One region of the Thiohalobacter sp. genome, then DNA from elsewhere that is predicted to be linked to it. Evidence: riboswitches for the same ligand, from Rfam matches in the RefSeq annotation. Region 1 holds a riboswitch; the other holds the start of a gene.
What was found. Region 1 has a riboswitch for cobalamin ahead of btuB (TonB-dependent vitamin B12 receptor). Riboswitches for the same ligand answer to the same signal wherever they lie in the genome.
Positions count from the first base shown of each region.

Region 2: another riboswitch for cobalamin. It lies ahead of MVF76_RS05710 (ribonucleoside-diphosphate reductase subunit alpha); the one in region 1 lies ahead of btuB (TonB-dependent vitamin B12 receptor).

Region 1 covers NZ_JALTON010000031.1:17,404-28,235, reverse strand. Annotated here, with positions in the region: gene MVF76_RS04770 (energy transducer TonB) at 1-407, opposite strand, end outside; gene btuB (TonB-dependent vitamin B12 receptor) at 414-2,240, opposite strand; cobalamin riboswitch at 2,369-2,599, opposite strand; gene MVF76_RS04760 (hypothetical protein) at 2,736-3,188, shown strand; gene MVF76_RS04755 (sulfurtransferase TusA family protein) at 3,294-3,524, shown strand; gene MVF76_RS04750 (TetR/AcrR family transcriptional regulator) at 3,838-4,437, shown strand; gene MVF76_RS04745 (ABC transporter ATP-binding protein) at 4,483-5,241, opposite strand; gene MVF76_RS04740 (FecCD family ABC transporter permease) at 5,235-6,221, opposite strand; gene MVF76_RS04735 (HAD family hydrolase) at 6,224-6,880, opposite strand; gene MVF76_RS04730 (RNA pyrophosphohydrolase) at 7,032-7,565, shown strand; gene ptsP (phosphoenolpyruvate--protein phosphotransferase) at 7,639-9,912, shown strand; gene MVF76_RS04720 ((2Fe-2S)-binding protein) at 10,092-10,295, shown strand; gene bfr (bacterioferritin) at 10,377-10,832, shown strand, end outside.
Region 2 covers NZ_JALTON010000037.1:46,801-57,632, forward strand. Annotated here, with positions in the region: gene dnaK (molecular chaperone DnaK) at 1-56, shown strand, start outside; gene dnaJ (molecular chaperone DnaJ) at 194-1,336, shown strand; gene MVF76_RS05705 (ribonucleotide-diphosphate reductase subunit beta) at 1,544-2,713, opposite strand; gene MVF76_RS05710 (ribonucleoside-diphosphate reductase subunit alpha) at 2,748-5,561, opposite strand; cobalamin riboswitch at 5,762-5,985, opposite strand; gene MVF76_RS05715 (LysR family transcriptional regulator) at 5,994-6,893, opposite strand; gene metE (5-methyltetrahydropteroyltriglutamate--homocysteine S-methyltransferase) at 6,993-9,287, shown strand; gene dapB (4-hydroxy-tetrahydrodipicolinate reductase) at 9,356-10,177, shown strand; gene carA (glutamine-hydrolyzing carbamoyl-phosphate synthase small subunit) at 10,323-10,832, shown strand, end outside.

The sequences.
Region 1 (10,832 bases):
GCCTCTGCGCGGGCCTCGGGCGGCGTGGCGGCTGCGTCGGCAGTCCCGGCCCGGGGAAGCGACGCTGTGGCGGGTTCCACTTCGACGATATGCGGCGCGGGCGGTGCCGACGGGCGCACGGCCTCCCGGGGGGTCGCTGCCGGTACGGCGGGTCGGGTCCGGACCGCGTGCCGTTCGGCCACCTCCGTTTTCACGGCTGTGGAGGCTTGCGGTGTCTCAGCGGCCGCCTGTGCGCTGGCTGTGGTACCGGCCTGCAGCCGTACCGAGAGGGCCGATGCCTGCGGTGCGGCAGGCGGTGTCGATGGCCCCCAGGCTGCAAGCAGTACCGCATGGATCAGCACCGAGGCGAGCAGCATGGCCGCCAGCGGGCGGCCATCGGTGAGGGGCTGTACGACACCGGACGACATGCCCGATCAGCCCTCCGGACGATAGCGCAGGGTGAGCATGAAGTTGCGGCCGTCCTGCGGGTAGTAGCTGACCAGCTCGTAGTCGCGGTCGAACAGGTTGGCGGCGCGCAGTCCCAGGGTCCAGTCGCGTGCCGGCTGCCAGTCCAGGCGCAGATCGACAGTGGCGTAGCCGCCGATGGCGCGGGTGTTGGCGAGGTCGTCATAGCGCCGGCTCTCCGCGCGCAGGGTGCCGCCGAACTGGATTGCGCCGAATTCGCGGTCGAGATCGATGCGCAGCGAGCGTCTGGCGCGTCGGGTGAGCTGGTTGCCCCGGTTGGCGTCGTCGCCGCGATGTTCCGGGTCCATGAAGCCGGCGTTGGCGCGGGCGTCCCATCCACCGATGCGGCCGGCCAGTGTCAGTTCCAGACCGCGGATGCGCGCCTTGCTGATGTTCTGCGGAACGAAGCTGCTGTCGAAGGCGATCAGGTCGTTGATACGGGTTTCGTAGATCTGGGCAGCCCAGCGCAGGCTGCCGGCCAGCCCCGAGAGGCCGAACTCCAGGCTCTTCGAGGTTTCCGGCTGCAGGTTCGGGTTGCTGAAGCCCGGGAAGTAGAGGTCGTTGAAGGTGGGCGCCTTGAAGGCGGTGCCGTAGCTCGCGGTCAGCCGCAGCCGCTCGCCCAGGTCGTGGCCGACCGCCAGGCTGCCGGTGGTGTGGCCGCCGAACTGCTCGTTGTCGTCACGGCGCAGGGCGGCCTCCAGGTCGAAGCGACCGAAGTTGCCGAGGTACTGGGCGAACAGGGCCTTGTTGTCACGGCTGGAGCGGTCGTAGGCCGTGGTCGAGGATACCCGGTCGTCGTACCAGTCGCCGCCGAAGGTGACCAGGCCCGCTGCACCGAGCGGTGTGTCGATCTGGATGCCGGCGCTGTTGCGGCGGGTGTCGAAGCGGGAGGCGGCGCTGCCGTCCTTGAAGTTGTCGGCCTCGTCGCGGCTCTGGCCGACACGCAAGCCCAGCCGCGTCTCGCCCAGCGGCAGTTCGAGGCTGGCGCCCAGCACCTGCTGCAGCCCGTCGGTCTCGTTCTGGAAGCTGCCGTCGTATTCGACCTCGGTGTCGGCGCGCAGCAGGCTCAGGTCCAGGCTCGCCCCATTGTCGAAGCGGGTGCCGGCGCGCAGCGACAGGGAGAGGTTGCGATAGCCGTCGTCGTCCGGTTCCTCGGTGAAGCAGCCGGCGAAGGCAGTGGAGGAGCCGGTGCAGGCATTGAAGCCGTCGGTGTCTTCTCCGGAGAGCTGCAGGTTGTACCAGTGACGGTCGCCGCCGCCGCTGACGCCGCCGCTCAACAGCCGAGTGTTGTGCGTGCCAGTCCCTGCATCGAGACGCAGCCGCGTGTCCCCGCCGCCCTTGCGGGTGAAGATCTGGATCACGCCGCCGATGGCCTCCGAGCCGTACAGCGCCGAGCGCGGGCCGCGCACGATTTCGATGCGATCGATCTGGTCCACCGGGAAGTCCTGGAAGGCCGCCGCACCGGTGGTTGCCGAACCGACACGGATGCCGTCGATGAGGAACAGGACATGGCTGGAGTTGGTGCCGCGCAGGAACAGCGAGGTCTGCTTGCCACGGCCGCCGTTGTTGGCCAGGGTCACGCCGGCCAGGCCGGACAGCAGTTCCTCCACCGACCGGGCCTGCAGGCGTTCGATGTCGGCGCGCGTGATGACGGTGATCGAGGCCAGGGTCTGGTCGGCGGTCTGGGCGGTGCGGGTGGCGGTGACGACAACCGGTGCCATCTCGTCGGCCAGCGCAGGCAGGCTGATGGTGCAGCAAAGGCTCAGGGCCAGGGGCAGGGCTCGGGGGCGAAACATCATGTCGGGCTAGGCTCTCGTGTCGGGGCGCGCACCCGCGCGCCGGTTGCGGTCTGTGGTGGCAAGCGAGAGCGGGGACGGGGAAACGGAACCGGGCCGTTGCGCCGCTGTGCCGCCCTCCGCAGCACATCACACGAACGCCTCAGGCCGGTCTCCGGGCTCGCGAGTGGAAAGCCGGGCTTTCCGGGCCGATCGCCTTCCCGTGTCATCGACACAGTGGCTAGAGGATCGGCCCCTGACTCACCTACCGTTGCGGGGGCAGCGCCGGACTTGCACCGGGGTTCTCCGGGGCGCACCGGCTTCCCGTTTCACCCGCGGCCAGGGGAAGGGCCGCGGGCACCTGAAGCAGGGATGGCGGCAATTTACGCAGCCACCCTGGGGGAGTCAAGCCGCCATGCGGGGAATGTGCTTAAATTGGGCCGCAGCAGGGAATCAGGGGGCGTCGTCGTGGTTGAAGTCGTGACGACGCCGGCCCCGACCACGAGGAACCGAGCCATGAACCGCGCCGAGACACCGACGCAGAATCCCTTTCTCGAGGCCTTCCGGGGCAGCTTCCATGGCGTGCTGCGCTGGCCGCAGCTGGATGCGCTCTGGGAGGTCGTCCGCCGCGATGCCGACGGTGGCTGGTACATCTATGCCGTGGGCGAAACCCCGCCCACCGACACCGCCGAGCCGGAGCAGCTGCTGCGCTTCATCGACGAGGTCGACGCGCTGCTGCGGCGCGAGCACGGCGAGGACTACTGCGGCATCGTCTACACGGATTCCTTCGAGGCGCCGGCCTACATCAAGATCTTCGATCCCAACAACCTCGGCGTCTCCTGCGGCTTCTCCGACAATCCCCCCAAACCCGGCTGGATCCTCTCCAAGATCCCGCCCGTCGATCTCGAGGCCGACGGACCCCTCCCCGGCAACCGCCGCCGCTGGTGGCAGCGCCTGTTCGGGGGCTGACCCCGCCCTTGTCCACCAGTGGCTTGCCCTTGACAGGACCGTTCGCCTGGTCTAAATAAGTAAACGTTTACTAACTTATTGGCGCACGGCGCCAGGAGGCGGGAGATGAGCACATTCGACACGGAACTGGACGCACGCGGTCTCAATTGTCCGCTGCCCATTCTTCGGGCCAAGAAGAGCATCGCCGGCATGAGCAGCGGCCAGGTGCTGCGCATCCTGGCCACCGATCCGGGCTCGGTGAAGGACTTCGAGGCCTTCTGCAAGCAGACCGGCAACCAGTTGGTGGCGTCCAATGATGCCGGCGGCGAGTTCGAGTTCTTCATCCGCAAGGCGTGACGAAGCGGGGCGCGGAGGGCTTCCGCGCCCCGCCGGGTGATACATGCCAGCCCCCATATTGCAGCCGGGCGGAAGCGGGCGGCGGGCAACTTGTTGCGCTGGTGGACGATGAACCGGAATTCGACCTCTTTGTCTCCGCGTGCATTTTGTGGCCGCCCGCATCCTGCTGCGGCCCTGACGGATTTTTGCTCGGTCTCGGGGACGCTTCACTCAAGCCGTAGCGACGGCCACGGCTTGAGTGCCAGCCCTCCCCGAGCCCGGCTGCAAATCCGCCATCATCCGCAGCCCCTGGTGCACTATGGGGGGTAAACGCATGAAGGCCGCCGAGCGGCGGGCGGCGATCCTGGCAGTCGCCAAGGTGCTGTTCGCCGATCGCGGCTATCACGGGGTGTCGGTGGATGAGATCGCCCGCCGGGTCGGCGTCAGCCCGGCGGTGCTCTACCGCCATTTCGAGTCCAAGCAGGTCCTCTACGAAACCGTACTCGGCGAGATCGCGGCGCGGCGCGAGAGCTATGTCGAGGCCATCCTTGCCGAGCCGGATGACTTTGCCCACGTGCTCCGGCGCATGACCCGCGTCTACGTCAATGCCGTGGCCGAGGACCCGGACTACCTGCGCATGGAACTGCACAGCGTGCTCGAGGGCAGTTCCCAGGCGCGCGCCTTCTTCGAGAACCGCTGGCGGCCCTTCGCCGAGTTCATTGCCCACTCCCTGGCCGAAGTCGGTCGCCAGACCGGCCAGCGCACGCCGGATGCCCGGGTCGCCGGCCTGATGTTCCAGGGCATGGTGCGCGAGGCCTTGTACGAGAAGTGCATTCTGGAGTCGCCGCAGGTCAAGGACATCCCCCTCGAAGCCCTGACCGACCGGCTGGTCGAGCTGTTCCTGCGCGCGGTGCTGCCGGGTGGCATTGCGTAGCCTGGAGGGAGGCCGAAGGCCGCAGTCAGGGGGCTGCGGCGGGCATCAGTCGGCGACCCAGACCCTGCCTCCCTCGCAGTCGAGTTGCCGCAGCGGGCAGCCGAACAGCCGTGACAGGCGCGTGGCTTCAAGCAGTTCAGCCGTCGGTCCGGTCTCTGCCTGCCCCCGTCCGAGCAGCAGTACATGATCGCAGCTGCGCTGGGCCTGGTTGAGATCGTGCAGCACCATGACCACGGCGTGGTTGCCGCTTGCGGCCCGTTCCCGCAGCAGGGCAAGGATCCGCTGCTGGTGGGCCAGGTCGACGTGGTTCAGGGGTTCGTCCAGCAGCATCAGCGCCGGGTTCTGCACCAGCAGGGTGGCGAGCGCCACCCGGCGCCGCTCGCCGCCCGACAGGGTACGCACGTCGCGGTGCTCGAAACCGCCGAGATCGACGGCCGCCAGCGCCGTGCGCGCCGCGGCCCGGTCGGCCTCGCCCTCCCAGCCCCAGGGGCCGAGCCAGGGGTAGCGGCCGGTGAGCAGGGTCTCGAGCACGCTGGCCGGGAAGGCGTCACCGTCGTCCTGGGCCATGAGTCCGAGGCGCCGGGCGCGGGCCCGAGGCGCGAGGTTGTCGATGGGTGCGCCGTCGAGCCGGATGGCGCCGGCGGCGGGGGGCAGGAGGCCGGCGAGGCTGTGCAGCAGGGTGGACTTGCCGGCGCCGTTCGGCCCCAGCACGCCCCAGCATTCGCCCGCGCGCACGTCCCAGTCGAAGGGGGCGCACAGGCGGCGTTCCCCTGCCTGCAGGACGAGGCCGCGAATGCTCAGCACGACCGGCTCCGCAGCAGCAGGAACAGGAACAGGGGTACGCCGATGAGCGCGGTGAGTATGCCCACCGGCAGTTGCATGGGCGCCATCAGGTTGCGCGCCGCGGCGTCGGCCAGCACCAGCAGGCTGCCGCCGCCGAGCACGCTGGCCGGCAGCAGCAGGCGGTGGCCGCGGGCGCCGGCCAGCCGCAGCAGGTGAGGCACGATCAGGCCGATGAAGCCGACACTGCCGGCAAGACCGACGGCGGTGGCCGTGGCGGCAGAGGCGATCAGGTACAGCAGCGGCCGCAGCCGCGTCACCGGCACGCCGAGTGCGGCGGCGCTGCGGTCACCGCGTACCATGAGGTCGATGGGACGCGCCAGCAGCAGGCCGGCCACAGTCAGCAGCAGCAACAGCCAGAGTGCCGCTCCCGGCTGCCAGGCCTGGGCCAGGTCGCCCATCAGCCAGAACAGCATGCCCTGTACCCGGCCCGGGGGGCTGAGGGTGAGCAGGAAGGCGATCAGCGCGCCCCAGCCGGCGGCGAGGATGATGCCGGTCAGCAGCATCCGGGTCGGATCGCCGCGCCGTTGCGGCCCCGCCAGCGCGAACACCAGCAGCACCGCCCCCAGCGCGCCGGCGAAGGCGCCGAGGTTGATCACCCAGCCCGACAGCCCCAGCAGCATCAGTCCCAGCGCCGCCACGGCCGCGCCGCCGGAGGTGCCGAGCACATAGGGGTCGGCCAGGGGATTGCGCAGCAGCACCTGCATCAGCACCCCGGACAGCGCCAGCAGCCCGCCGACCGCGAAGGCGGCCAGTACCCGCGGCAGGCGCAGTTCGGTGACGATGCGCGCGAGCAGGGGATCGCCGCGACCGGAGAGGGCATCGAAAAGCTGGTCGACGCCCAGTGGCAGGCTGCCCAGCGCCAGGCCGGCGGCGAGGCTGGCCGCGGTCACCGCCAGCAGGCCGAACAGCAGCGGGGCAGGGCGGCGGGCCGGCACCTCCATGGTCAGTCGCGCAGGCTGATGACCGGCCAGCCGCGCTCGTGGGCGATGCGGCGCAGGGTCTCGTCGGGGTCCACGGCCACCGGGCGGTCGACCCGTTCCAGCAGCGGCAGGTCGTTATGGGAATCGCTGTAGAACCAGGTATCCCTCAGGTCGCGGCCCTGCTCGGCGAGCCACGCCTCCAGGCGCCGGACCTTGCCGTCCTGGAAACAGGGGATGCCTGCGGGGCGGCCGGTGTAGCGCCCGTCGCGCATCTCGGGCTCGGTGGCCAGCAGGTGGCAAACGCCGAAGCGCTCGGCGATGGGCTCGGTGACGAAGCGGTTGGTGGCGGTGATGATGACCAGCTCGTCCCCGGCCGCGCGGTGGCGCTCCAGCAGGTCGCGGGCGGCCGGCAGCATGATGGGCTCGATGAAGGTCTCCACGAAGGCCTCGCGCCACTGATAGAGGCGTTCGGGCGGGTGGGCGGCCAGCGGGGCCAGCGAGAAGGCCAGGAACGCCTGAATGTCCAGCGAGCCGGCGCGGTACTGTTCGTAGAAGTCCTGGTTGCGGGCCTCGTATTCGTCGCCGTCGACGATGCCGTGCTCGACCAGGAAACGCCCCCAGAGATAGTCGCTGTCCCCGCCGAGCAGGGTGTTGTCGAGATCGAACAGGGCCAGACCCACGGATGCTCCTCGCCGGTGCCGTCGAAAGGGGCGCACAGCATACCCGGAGCGGCCCGGTCCTGGCCACGGCCGCGGGCTGGAGCCGTTTGCGGCGCGCGGGCCTTTCTGACAGAATCGGGTGGGAGCCAGTCGTCGCCGGGAGTTCAGGCAAGTGATTGATCCGGATGGATATCGTCCCAATGTCGGGATCATCCTGAGCAATCGGGAGGGTCGCCTGCTGTGGGCGCGCCGGATCGGCCAGGATGCCTGGCAGTTCCCGCAGGGCGGCATCCGCAGCGACGAGACGCCCGAGGAGGCCCTGTATCGCGAGCTGGAGGAGGAGGTCGGACTGGGGCCCGATGACGTGCGGGTGATGGGCGCCACGCGCGGCTGGCTGCGCTACCGTCTTCCGGACCGCTATGTGCGGCGCAACGCGCGCCCTGTCTGCATCGGCCAGAAGCAGGTCTGGTTCCTGCTGCAGCTGGTGGGCAGCGAGGAGGCGGTGAGGCTGGACGCCACCGACCATCCCGAGTTCGACCGCTGGCGCTGGGTGAGCTACTGGTACCCGCTGCGCGAAGTGGTGGCCTTCAAGCGCGGTGTCTATCGTCGCGCGCTGCGCGAGCTGGCGCCGCTGCTGTTTCCGGAAGGGGTGCCGCCCGCACCGGGGGCAGCCGGCGGACGTCTGGCCGGCTCCGCGCGCCGCTGATTCACCCTCCGATTCATCCTGCCTCCCGCCACGGTCGGCGCCGTGGTGGCGGTGGCTGTGCCAGGGAGTCCGAATGTTCGAGGTTCTGCGCCGCATCGTCCAGGAGGTCAATGACGCGCCCGATCTGCAGGCGGCGCTGGAGCTGACCGTCCAGCGGGTGCGCTCGGCCATGCAGGTCGATGCGGCGACCGTCTATTTCCGCGAGCCCGAACAGGACGAGCTGTTGCTGATGGCAGCCGACGGGGTGCCGCGCAAGGCCATCGGCAAGGTGCGGGTGCCGGTCGGCCACGGCCTGGTCGGCCTGGTCGCGGAGCGTGCCGAGCCGGTCAATCTGGAAGATGCCCCCTCGCATCCCCGTTACCAGGGTACCTGGGACACCGGCGAGAAGGTGTTTCGCAGTTTTCTCGGGGTGCCGCTGATCCAGCACCGCCAGGTGCTGGGCGTGCTGGTGGTGCGCAACCGGGCGCGACGGCGCTTCGAGGAATCCGAAGTCACCTTCCTGGTCACGCTGGCCGCGCAGCTCGCCGGCGCCATCAGCCATGCCGAGGCCAGCGGCGGTGTCGCCCACCTGGTCAAGGAGGTCGGCGACACCGAGTTCATCCTGCGCGGCGTGCCCGGGTCGCCCGGGCTGGCCATCGGCACGGCGCGGGTGGTGTATCCGGCGGCCAAGCTGGAGGCCGTGCCCGATCATCCCGTCAGCGGTGTCGAAATCGAGGAACAGGAGCGGCTGTTCCGGGAGGCCGTCGCCGGCGTGCAGCAGGAGCTGCGCGGTTTCCAGTTGCGCATGGAGAAGGTGCTGCCGGAGGAGGACCTTGCCCTCTTCGAGGCCTTCTCGCTGATGCTGTCCAGCGACACCCTGATCGACGGCACCCTGGCGCGCATCCGCGCCGGCAACTGGGCGCCGGCGGCGCTGCGCGACACTATTGCCGAACATGTTCGGATGTTCGAGAACATGGACGACCCCTACCTGCGCGAACGCGCCGCCGACGTGCGCGATCTCGGCCGGCGGATCCTGGTCCGGCTGCAGGCCCAGCAGCAGGAGACGCTGGAGGTGGACGGCCCCACCATCCTGGTCGGCGAGGAACTGAGTGCCGCGCAGCTGGCCGAGATTCCCACCGGTCACCTGGTCGGGGTGGTATCGGCGACCGGTTCCAGCGCCTCCCATGTGGCCATTCTGGCCCATGCCCTGGGCATCCCTGCGGTGATGGGTGTCGCCGACCTGCCGGCGCCGCGACTCGATCGTCAGCCGTTGGTGGTGGACGGCTATCGCGGTCGCGTCTACGTGAAGCCCTCGCCGGTGCTGATGGGCGAGTTCCGGCGCCTGGTGCGCGAGGAGGACGAGCTCAAGGCCGGGCTGGCCGAGTTGGCGGAGCTGCCGGCGGAGACCGAGGATGGCGTGCGCATCCCGCTGCAGGTCAACACCGGCCTGCTGGCCGACATTACCCCCTCGCTGCGCAGCGGCGCCGAGGGCGTGGGACTGTACCGCACCGAGATCCCCTTTCTCATCCGCGAGGGTTTCCCTGGCGAGGACGAACAGTACCGGGTCTACCGCCAGGTGCTGGAGGCCTTCGCGCCGCGCCCGGTGACCATCCGTACCCTCGACGTGGGCGGCGACAAGCCGCTGCCCTATTTCCCCATCGAGGAGGACAATCCCTTTCTCGGCTGGCGCGGCATCCGGCTTACCCTGGACCATCCCGAGATCTTCCTGCTGCAGTTGCGCGCCATCCTGCGCGCCGACCTGGGACTGGGCAATCTGCGCCTGATGCTGCCCATGATCAGCGACGTGGGAGAGGTCGACGACGCCATTGCGCTGCTGCACAAGGCCGCCGACGAGTTGCGCGAGGAGGGCTACGACGTGCGCCTGCCGCCTGTCGGCGTGATGATCGAGGTGCCGGCCGCCGTCTACCAGATGGCCGCGCTGGCGCGCCGGGTGGACTTCTTCTCCATCGGCACCAACGACCTGACCCAGTATCTGCTGGCGGTCGATCGCAACAACCCGCAGGTGGCAGACCTGTACAACGCGCTGCACCCGGCGGTGTTGCGGGTGGTGGCCGAGATCATTCGCCGCGCCCACGAGTGCGACCGGCCGGTGGGCGTGTGCGGGGAGATGGCGGGCGATCCCGGTGCGGCCCTGGTGCTGCTCGGGCTGGGCATCGACAGCCTGAGCATGAGCGTCGGCAGCCTGCCCCGGGTCAAGTGGGCCATCCGTTCCTTTGACAGCCGCAGCGCCCGCTGCGTGGCCGAGGCGGTGCTGGGCGAGGAACGCGCGGCCGGCGTCCGCGCGCGGCTGGAAGCGGCGCTGGACGAGGCGGGGCTCGGTGGCCTGATCCGGGCCGGCAAGACCTGAGGGCCGCGCGCCCGAGTCTCTTCTGCAAAGTATTGTATGTACATCGGTTTCCTGGATCTCCTGGCATCCGGGCGGGGTCGCTCCGGTTGTTTTATGGAATACAATTGACAACGATTCGCATTTAGGTTTGAATACAGACAGCGAATCGATCAACCGCAAGGGCGAGAGGAGACCGCAACATGTACGTGTGCCTGTGCAAGGGGGTGACCTGCAGCCAGATCCGCGAACGTGTGCGTCAGGGGGAGGCGCAGAGCCTGCGCGATCTCAGCCAGTCGCTGGGCGTGGCGACCCAGTGCGGCAAGTGCGGGCGTTGCGCGCGCGCACTGATCGACGAGGAACGCGAGAGCTGCAGCCTGGACGATCCCGCCCTGCAGTGCGCCTGAGCGCCCGCCGCGGCGCAAGGCCGCGCTGATCGGCTACACTTCCCATTCCCGTTTCATTTCCCAGTCACCGGAGGACCCCGCATGAAGGGAGACCCGAAGGTCATCGATTATCTCAACCAGGCGCTGCGCAACGAACTCACCGCCATCAACCAGTACTTCCTGCATGCCCGCATGTACGAGAACTGGGGCCTGAAGGAACTGAACGAGCACGAATACCAGGAATCCATCGACGAGATGAAGCATGCCGATGCGCTGATCCGGCGTATCCTGTTCCTGGAGGGGCTGCCCAACCTCCAGGACCTGGGCAAGCTCAAGGTGGGTGAACAGGTCGAGGAAATGCTCAGGTGCGACCTGGCCCTGGAGCAGGAGGCCGTGCCCCTGCTGCGCGAGGCCATTGCCTATTGCGAGAGCTGCAAGGACTATGTCAGTCGCGAGCTGTTCGAGGACATCCTCGAGAGCGAGGAAGAACACATCGACTGGCTGGAAACCCAGCTGGAACTGATCGGCAAGGTGGGCCTGCAGAACTACCTGCAGTCG
Region 2 (10,832 bases), on a different contig from region 1:
GTGGGGACGATGTCGTCGATGCCGAGTTCGAGGAAGTCGACGACAACAAGAAGTGAGCCCGTGCGGGCGGAACGGCGGTGGCCGCTCCGTCCGCACCTTCTTTTCCGTGAATCGCGGTTCGGCGGCCACCGGGCCGCGTTCGCGTGTGTGGGGGCGGCGAGCTCCGGGTCCGTACCGGAGCCGGTAAGGAATCATGTCCAAGCGTGACTACTACGAAATCCTGGGTGTCCAGAAGAATGCGAGCGAGGCCGAACTGAAGAAGGCCTACCGCCGCATGGCGCAGAAGTACCATCCCGACCGCAATCCCGACGACAAGGCGGCCGAGGAGAAGTTCAAGGAAGTCAAGGAGGCCTACGAGGTTCTCTCTGACGCACGCAAGCGCGCGGCCTATGACCAGTTCGGCCATGCCGGGGTCGACCCCAATGCCGGCCCTGGTCCGGGTGGCTTCGGCGCCGGTGGCGCCAGCTTCTCGGACATATTCGGCGATGTCTTCGGCGACATCTTCGGGGGCGGCGGTGGCCGCGGCGGCCAGCGCGCCTACCGCGGCGCGGACCTGCGCTACAACCTGGAACTGACGCTTGAGGAGGCCGTGGCCGGCACCACCGTCAAGATCCGGGTGCCCACCATGACCGCCTGTACGGCCTGCGGCGGCAGTGGTGCCCGCAGCGGCAGTCGGCCGGAAACCTGTACCACCTGTGGCGGCGTCGGCCAGGTGCGCATGCAGCAGGGCTTCTTCTCCGTCCAGCAGACCTGCCCGCGCTGTCGCGGCACCGGCACCATCATCAGCGATCCCTGCACGGTCTGTCATGGTCATGGCCGGGTACAGGAAACCAAGACCCTGTCGGTGAAGGTTCCGGCCGGTGTCGATACCGGCGACCGCATCCGCCTCGCCGGCGAGGGCGAGGCCGGCGAGAACGGAGGCCCGCCGGGCGATCTCTACGTGCAGATCCGGGTAAAGGAGCATGCCATCTTCACCCGCGAGGACAACAACCTGTACTGCGAGGTACCCATCCCCTTTGTCACCGCCGCCCTGGGCGGCGAGCTGGAAGTACCGACGCTCGATGGCCGAGTGGTGCTCAAGATCCCCGAAGGCACCCAGTCCGGCAAGCTGTTCCGCCTGCGCGGCAAGGGCGTGCAGCCGGTGCGCGGTGGCCCGGTCGGCGATCTGATGGCTCGGGTGGTGGTGGAGACGCCGGTGAACCTGTCGGCGAAGCAGAAGGAGCTGCTGCGCGAGTTCGAGCGCACCCTGGGCGAGAAGGGCGGTTCGCACCACAATCCCAAGTCCCATTCCTGGCTGGACGGCGTCAAGCGTTTCTTCGACAACATGAAGCCCTGAGTCGAACGGGCCTTGCGAATCATTCTGTCCATGGTTGCAATGTGCGCTGACCTTGGTTTGGTTGGCCCGCATATTGCTCCAGGGCGGAAACGGGCGGTCGCAAATCGTACCCTGGGATATGGCAACCGAATCCCATTTGTTTTCCTGTAATGCAGGAAGTCGGTCGGCGTCCTCTCGTGCTCTGGTGCAGTAAGCGGACTGGTCTTGTCAATCCCAGCTGAGCGCGCCGCCGGTCTGGTACTCGGTCACACGGGTCTCGAAGAAGTTCTTCTCCTTGCGCAGGTTGGCCTGCTCGTCCAGCCAGGGCAGGGCGTTCTCCGCGCCCGGAAAGGGCTCCTCGACACCGAGCTGGCGCGCGCGGCGGTTGGCAATGAAGCGGAACTGCTCGCCATGCAGTTGCGCCGAGTAGCCGAGGATGGGTTCGGGCAGCAGGAAGCGGGCATAGGCGGTTTCCGCTGCCTCGGCCTCGTCCCACATCTCGCGCAGGGCGGCGGGGTCGGGCCGGATGGCCTCTTCCTCCATGATCTGGCGGGCCACGCGGATGCCGAATCCGGCATGCATGACCTCGTCGCGCATGATGTACTGGAGTTGTTCCGCCGTGCCTTTCATCAGGCCACGCCGTTGCAAGGCGAATATCGGCGAGAAGCCGTTGTAGAACCAGCAGCCCTCGAACACGGCAGCGAAGAAGATGTAGGCCATCAGGAACTCCGCCAGGGTGTCGCGGTCGCGGAGGTCCACGTCCGGTCGCAGTACCGAGTCCAGCCGGCGGTTGGCAATGCGGATCTTGGCGTGGATCTCGGGCACCACGCGGTACCGGTTGTAGATCTCGCCCTGGTCGAGGTTGAGCGTCTCGATGCAGTGCTGGTAGGTCCAGGTATGCAGGGCTTCCTCGTAGACCTGCCGGGCCTGGTAGATCTGCAGCTCGGGTGCCGACATCTTTTCCATTACCGCCAGGCCGATGTTGCGCATGGCCAGAATGTCCGAGGTGGTGAGATAGGCAAGCACATTTTCATAGACATGCCGTTCCTCGGTGGTCAGGCGGTGGTGATAGTCGTGCACGTCCTGCGCCATGTTGATGTCCAGCGGCGTCCAGTGGTTGCGGTTGGCGTTGAGGAAGTACTTCCAGGCCCAGGGGTAGCGGAAGGGCGCGAGCTGGTTGATGTCGGTCAGGCCGTTGACGACCCGCTTGTCGCGGGGGTCCACGGGCCGCGCGGCGGGCTGTGAGCGGCCGGCGGGAAGGGCCGGACCACCCAGTGCCGTGTCAGCGGTCGGGGCCGGGGCGTCGTCCGGCAGGGTCACGGGCGGCGGCGGGGCCTGTTCCGGCGAGGCGGTCGTGCGTTGCAGCAATGCGGCAAGGGGGTCGTTCCATTCGTTCATGTCGGTCGTCTCCTGAATTCCGTGGGCTGGCGCGTTACTGGCAGGCTTCGCATTCGGGGTCGTCTATGGCGCAGGCCTTGGGCGCGTCGCGCTCGCCTTCGTCGGTCTTTTCCATGTGCGTGGCGCCGAGGGTACGCAGGTAATAGGTGGTCTTGAGGCCACGCAGCCAGGCCAGCTTGTACAGTGCGTCCAGCTTCTTGCCCGAGGGTTCGGCGAGGTAGAGGTTCAGCGACTGTGCCTGGTCGATCCATTTCTGACGCCGGGCCGCCGCCTCTACCAGCCAGCGGGGATCGATCTCGAAGGCGGTGGCATAAAGGGCCTTGAGATCCTCGGGAATGCGGTCGATGGCGGCCAGCGAGCCGTCGTAGTACTTGAGGTCGTTGATCATCACCGCGTCCCACAGTCCGCGCGCCTTGAGGTCGCGCACCAGGGCCTCGTTGACCACCGTGAACTCGCCCGACAGGTTCGATTTCACGAACAGGTTCTGGTAGGTGGGTTCGATGGACTGGGATACGCCGCAGATGTTGGAGATGGTGGCCGTGGGCGCGATGGCCAGGCAGTTGGAGTTGCGCATGCCGACGGTGCGCACGCGCTCGCGCAGTGCCTCCCAGTCCAGGGTGCTGCCGCGGTCGACCTCCAGCAGCGGGCCGCGGACCTCGGCCAGCAGATCGAGCGAGTCGATGGGCAGAATGCCGCGGCTCCACAGCGAGCCGTCGAAGCTGGGATAGCGGCCCCGCTCCTCGGCCAGCTCGGTCGAGGCCTGGATGGCGAAGTAGGACAGGGCCTCCATGCTGCGGTCGGCGAACTCGACCGCGGCCTCGCTGGCGTAAGGGATGCGCAGGCGATGCAGCGCATCCTGGAAACCCATGAGCCCCAGTCCGACCGGCCGGTGGCGCAGGTTGGCGCGGCGGGCCTGGGGCACGCTGTAGTAGTTGATGTCGATGACATTGTCGAGCATGCGCAGGGCGATGCCCACGGTGCGCGCCAGTTTCTCCGTGTCCAGCCCCTCGTCGTCGACGTGGGCGGCCAGGTTGACCGAGCCCAGGTTGCACACCGCGATCTCGTCGTCGGAGGTGTTGAGGGTGATCTCGGTACAGAGGTTGGACGAATGCACCACGCCCGCGTGCTGTTGCGGCGAGCGCAGGTTGCAGGGGTCCTTGAAGGTGATCCAGGGATGCCCCGTCTCGAACAGCATGCCCAGCATACGCCGCCAGAGATCCTGGGCGCGGAGCTTCTTGTGCACGCGCAGCTCGCCACGCTCGGCCATGGCCTCGTACTCGGCATAGCGGGCCTCGAAGGCGGCGCCGGTGAGATCGTGCAGGTCCGGCACCTCGTCGGGCGAGAACAGGGTCCAGTCGCCGTCCTCCGCCACCCGCTTCATGAACAGGTCCGGTACCCAGTTGGCGGTGTTCATGTCATGGGTGCGGCGGCGTTCGTCGCCCGTGTTCTTGCGCAGCTCCAGGAATTCCTCGATGTCGATGTGCCAGGTCTCCAGGTAGGCACAGACGGCCCCCTTGCGCTTGCCGCCCTGGTTGACCGCGACGGCGGTGTCATTGGCGACCTTGAGAAAGGGCACCACGCCCTGGCTGGTGCCGTTGGTGCCCTTGATGTGGGCGCCCAGACCGCGCACCCGGCTCCAGTCGTTGCCCAGGCCGCCGGCGAACTTGGACAGCAGGGCGTTGTCGCGGATGGCGCTGTAGATGCCATCCAGATCGTCGGGCACGGTGGTCAGGTAGCAGCTCGAGAGCTGCGGGCGCAGGGTGCCGGCGTTGAACAGGGTGGGCGTGGAACTCATGAAATCGAACGATGACAGCAGTTCGTAGAACTCGATGGCGCGTGCCTCGCGGTCGATTTCGCGGATGGCCAGGCCCATGGCCACGCGCATGAAGAAGGCCTGGGGCAGTTCGAAGCGCACGCCCTCGTGGTGCAGGAAGTAGCGGTCATAGAGCGTCTGCAGGCCGAGGTAGCCGAACTGCCGGTCGCGTTCCGGTTTCAGTGCCGCGGCGAGCCGGGCCAGGTCAAAGCGGCCGAGTTCGGGGTCCAGGTGTTCGGTGTCGATGGCCTTGCGGACGTAGCGCTCGAAGTAGTCGGCGTAGGGGTCCTCCGGCGGCAGCCGGTCCAGATCGGGCCGGGTATCGAGCACGAAGGCATGGGCCTCGTCGATCAGGCGATCGAGCAGCAGCCGTGCCGCCGCGCGCCCGTGATCGGGGTCCTGCTCGATCAGGCCGCGGGCGGCGAGGATCAGCGCCTGGCCGACATCCTGCTCGGGCATGCCGTCGTACAGGTTGCGTTCCGTCTCCCGCAGGATGGCACCGGCGTCGGCGCCGGCCAGGCCGGCGCAGGCACGCTCGATACGGGTGCGCAGCAGGGCGGGATCCAGCGTGGCCAGGCTGCCGTCGGCACGGCGCAGGTTCAGACGCGGCGCTTCGTTCCCGGACTCGGCGGCGGGTGCGCTCGCGGCCCGTTCGCGGGCGCGCTGTTCGCGGTACAGCACATAGGCGCGGGCTACCTTGTGATGCCCGCCGCGCATCAGCGCCAGCTCGACCTGGTCCTGGATGTCCTCGATGTGCACGGCACCGCCCTGGGGCTGGCGCCGGAGCAGGGCGGCCACCACGTCCTCGGTCAGTGCCGCCACCGTGTCGTGGATGCGCCGCGAGGCCGCGCCCTGGCCGCCTTCCACGGCCAGGAAGGCCTTGGTCAGGGCCACGGCGATCTTGGTGGGGTCGAAGGGGGTGCGGGCACCGTTGCGGCGGATCACCGCGTGGCTGGTGGTTGCCGGCGAGCGCGCGGCCGCCTCGTCGAGGGTCGGCGGGATTGTGGCGGACCCGGCGAACGGGACGCCGGGCATCGGATCGTTGCTGCCCGGGGTCGGGGCTTGTCGTGGCATGGCGCTTCCTCCTCCGTCGGTTTGGGGTCGGGCGCCTGCGCGTCAACGGTGGGGGAAGACCTGGGTCTGCCGGCTTGTGGCCGGCCGGCGAACCGCAAGGGGTCGCCATCCCCGACGCCTGTTACGCGAAGGCGAGGGTTACGGACGGGCCGCCGACCGGGCGGACGCCGTCGTCTCCGGCAGGTCTTCGGACTCGGGGGCAGAACAGATGTGGCCTGGGGCCGCGGCTTCCCATCCTCTGCGGACAGTGCCTGGCACCGCGGGGTGCGGTGCCGCGCGGCCTTCGTTCCCCCTCACCGCTGCGCGTCAGTCCCGGATTCGCACCGGGTTCCCTCTTGCAGCCACCCCAAGGGATTGGGGTGGCACCGGAGACGAACCACAAGATAGTGGGGTTCAGGGTGCCTTGCAAGCCCCCATTTTCCGTGCCAGGTCGAGGAAGTCCCGCAGCCAGGGCAGATCTGCGTCGGCGGCGCGGATGGCCGCCAGCATCCGTCCGCGCAGGCCATGGCGCCCCAGTGGCCGTGCGGCCAGCCGTTCCCGTTCGAGCGCGTCCCGAAGCACCCAGTCGGGCAGGGCGGCGACCCCGCGCCGGCTGGCCACCAGCTGCAGGATCACGGCGGTCAGTTCGCAGGGCCGAACGGCGGCCGGTTCCACGCCCGCGGGATCGAGAAAGCGGCCGAACAGGTCCAGCCGTGAGCGTGGCACCGGGTAGGTGATGAGGGTCTGGTCGGCGAGGTGCCGGGGCTGGATGCGCTTGAGCCGGGTGAGGGGGTGATCGGGTGCGAGCGCCAGCAGGGCCTCGTAGTCGAACAGGGGTTCGAAGTGCAGCGAGCGGTGGCGGCTGCGGTCCGAGGTGATGACCAGGTCCACCTCGCCCGCGAGCAGTGCGGGCAGGGCGTCGAAGGCGCTGGCGTGGATGTCGATGTCCACTTCCGGCCAGCGGTCGCGAAAGTCCTCCAGCAGCGGCAGCAACCAGTCGTAGCAGGCGTGGCACTCGATGGTGAGGTGCAGGCGGCCTGCGGCGGCAGCTTCATCGGACTTGAGAAACCGCTCCGTATCGGCCACGGCCGGCAGCACCTGGCGCGCCAGCGCCAGCAGGCGTTCGCCCGCGGCGGTGAGCCGCAATGGCCGGGTGCCGCGGCGCAGCAGCGGGGTGTCGAAATGGGTTTCCAGCGCGCGCAGCTGATGCGAAAGGGCCGACTGGGTGAGGTGCAGACGGCGGGCGGCGCCGGCCAGGCTGCCGGTCTCGGCCAGCGCCTGCAGCGTGCGCAGATGGCGGAGCTCCAGGAACATGAATGAAATTCAGTGACGCAGTGAAAAATTTGAGTTTGATTCAGTGTCCTCGGCTCACCATACTCGCCGCCGTCAGCCGATACAACAGGGAGCGGCAACATGCGTATACACAATCTGGGATTCCCGCGCATCGGCGCGCGCAGGGAGCTGAAGACGGCCCTGGAAGCCTACTGGCGCGGGGACATCGACCGCGCGCAACTGGAGGCCACGGGGCGTGAGCTGCGGACCCGCCACTGGGCGTTGCAGCGCGCGGCCGGTCTGGACCTGATTCCGGTCGGTGACTTCAGCTTCTACGACAGCATGCTCGATCATGCCGCCCTGCTGGGCGTGGTGCCGCCCCGCTTCGGCTGGCAGGGAGGCACAGTCGACCTGGACCTGCAGTTCGCCATGGCCCGCGGCACGACCATCGACGGTGCGCCGCTGGCTGCCTGCGAAATGACCAAGTGGTTCGATACCAACTACCATTATCTGGTGCCGGAGCTGGCGCCGGGGCAGCGGTTCCGGATTTCGAGCGAACGCCTGTTCGAGGAAGTGCGCGAGGCGCGCGCCCAGGGGTTGCCCTTCAAGCCGGTGCTCATAGGTCCGGTCACCTGGTTGTGGCTGGCCAAGTCGCGGGTCGCCGGATTCGACCGCCTGGACCTGTTCGAACCGCTGGTCGAGGCCTATGGCGAGGTGCTGGAGCGGCTGGCCGACGAGGGGGCCGACTGGGTGCAGGTGGACGAGCCGGCGCTGGTGCTGGATCTGCCGCCAGCCTGGCAGCAGGGCTGTGAGCGGGCCTACCATGCGTTGCAGTCCTGCCGCGCGCGGTTGCTGTTGACCACCTACTTCGGGGCGCTGGGCGACAATCTCGGACTCGCCGCGCGACTGCCGGTGGCCGGGCTGCATGTCGACCTGGTGCGCGGTGCCGACCAGCTCGATGCCGTGCTCGACCGGCTGCCGCCCTACAAGGTGCTGTCGCTGGGCGTGATCGACGGCCGCAACGTGTGGCGGACCGACCCGGATGCCGCATTGCAACCCTTGACGCAGGCGCGCGAGCGCATCGGCGACGAACGGCTCTGGGTTGCGCCTTCCTGCTCCCTGCTGCACGTGCCAGTGGATCTGGAACTGGAGGACAGTCTGGATCCGGGCCTGCGCGGCTGGCTCGCCTTCGCCGTGCAGAAGCTCGACGAGTTGTCCCTGTTGCGGCGGGTGCTGGCTGGCGATGTCGACGCCTTGCCGGCGCTGGAAGCTGCCCGTGCGGCGATCGCGGCACGCCGGGCCGATCCGCGTCTGCACAGCGAGGCCGTGGCCAGGCGGCTGGCGGGCATTGGCGCGGAGGACCTGTCTCGCCACGCGCCATTCCACGTGCGGCGTCCCCTGCAACAGGCCCGGCTGCGGCTGCCGCCGTTTCCGACCACGACCATCGGTTCCTTTCCGCAGACGGCCGAGATCCGCCAGTGGCGGCGCGACCATCGCCAGGGGCGGCTGGACACGGCGGCCTACGAGGGCCTGCTGCGGGATGAGATCGCCGAGATCATTCGTCGCCAGGAGGCGCTGGGTCTGGACGTGCTGGTCCACGGCGAGCCCGAACGCACCGACATGGTCGAGTACTTCGGCGAGCGCCTGGCCGGCTTCGCCATCACCCGCTTCGGCTGGGTACAGTCCTACGGGTCGCGCTGCGTGAAGCCGCCGATCCTCTATGGCGACGTCCGGCGCCCGGGGCCGATCACGGTCGAGTGGGCGCGCTTCGCCCAGTCGCTGACCGAGCGGCCGGTGAAGGGCATGCTCACCGGCCCGGTGACCCTTCTCAACTGGTCCTTCGTCCGCGACGACCGGCCGCGTGCCGACACCTGCCGACAGATCGCGCTGGCCCTGCGCGACGAGGTCTGCGATCTGGAGGCGGCCGGCATCCGCATCATCCAGATCGACGAAGCGGCCTTGCGCGAGGGTCTGCCGCTGCGTCGCGCGGAACAGGCCGCCTATCTGGACTGGGCGGTGGCCGCCTTCCGTCTGACCGCCTCGGGGGTCCGCGACGAGACCCAGATCCATACCCACATGTGCTACTCGGAGTTCAACGACATCCTTGCGGCCATCGCCGGCATGGATGCCGATGTCATCACTATCGAAACCTCGCGTTCGCAGATGGAGCTGCTGGATGCCTTCGTCGACTTCGAGTACCCGAACGACATCGGCCCCGGCGTCTACGACATCCACTCGCCGAATGTGCCGACCGTGGAATCGATGGTGGCGCTGCTGCAGCGGGCGGCGGAGCGTATTCCGGCGGAGCAGCTGTGGGTGAATCCCGACTGCGGCCTCAAGACCCGCGGCTGGGCCGAGGTCGAGCCGGCACTGCGCAACATGGTGGCGGCGGCCCGGCGCATGCGGACAGCCATCGCGGCCCGGAACAGGGCCTGAGTCGCACCCTCGCGGGAATTCGGTTAGGCTTCCCGCCTGCCTGATTTCGACTGCGGGAACTGCCACCGATGACGACACGCATAGCCATTGCCGGCGCCGCCGGGCGCATGGGCCGGGCCCTGATCGAGGCCGTGGGCCAGAGCGGGGACGCCGAGGTGACGGCGGCCTTCGAGGCCCCGGGTCACGAGCTGCTGGGCACCGATGCCGGGGTGCTCGCCGGTCAGCCCGCGCTGGGCGTGCCGCTGTCCGCCGATGTCGCGGCGGCGGCGGATGCCTTCGACGTGCTCATCGACTTCACCCGCCCCGGGCCGACGCTGCACCACGTTGCCGTGTGCGCCGAGCGAGGCAAGGCGCTGGTCATCGGCACCACCGGTCTCGACGAGGCCGGCAAGACGGCCATTGCCGAGGCAGCGCAGCGGGTGCCGATCGTGTTCGCGCCCAACATGAGCGTCGGCGTCAACCTGTGCCTGAAGCTGCTGGACATGGCCGCCCGGGTACTGGGCGACGAGGTGGACATCGAGATCATCGAGGCCCACCACCGGCACAAGGTCGATGCGCCCTCCGGCACCGCCCTGCGCATGGGCGAGGTGGTGGCCGAGGCCCTGGGCCGGGACCTCGAAAGCTGCGCCGTCTATGGCCGCCAGGGCCACACCGGCGAACGCGACCGCAGGACCATCGGCTTCGAGACCATCCGAGCCGGCGACATCGTCGGCGAGCACACGGTCATGTTCGCCGGCATCGGCGAGCGGGTGGAGATCACCCACAGGGCCTCCAGCCGCATGACCTTCGCCACCGGCGCGGTGCGCGCGGCGCTGTGGCTGGCCGGTCGCCCGGCAGGCTTGTACGACATGCAGGACGTGCTGGGCCTGAAGGAACTCCCGGCGCCGTAGACACCCGCGGCGGGCTTGGCGTACAATACCGCCTCAGCGCGTGGTCGTCCGTTCTGGGCGACACCCTCGGAAAATGGCTTTTGGAAACAGCGGGATGGCCTGAAGCGGGGTCCTCCCGCTTTCTGTATGCGAGCTGGAGGTCCCGTTGAGGAAACCTGCCCTGCTGGTCCTTGCCGATGGCAGCGTCTTTCGTGGCGAGTCGATCGGCATGGAGGGAGAGACGGTCGGCGAGGTGGTGTTCAACACCGCCATGACCGGCTATCAGGAAATCCTCACCGATCCCTCCTATGCGCGCCAGATCGTCACCCTGACCTGTCCCCATATCGGCAACGTTGGCTGCAACGAGATCGACGAGGAGTCCTCGCACGTCCATGCCGCCGGGCTGGTGATCCGCGACCTGCCGTTGATCCACAGCAACTGGCGCGCAGAGTGTTCGCTGGAGGACTATCTGGTCCGCAACCGGGTGGTGGCCATTGCCGGCATCGACACCCGACGCCTGACCCGCATCCTGCGCGAGAAGGGCGCCCAGAACGGCTGCATCGTTGCCGGCGAGGGCGTGGACGAGCCGGCGGCACTGGCAGCCGCCCGGGCCTTCCCCGGCCTCAAGGGCATGGACCTGGCGAAGGAAGTCACCACCCATCAGCCCTATGAGTGG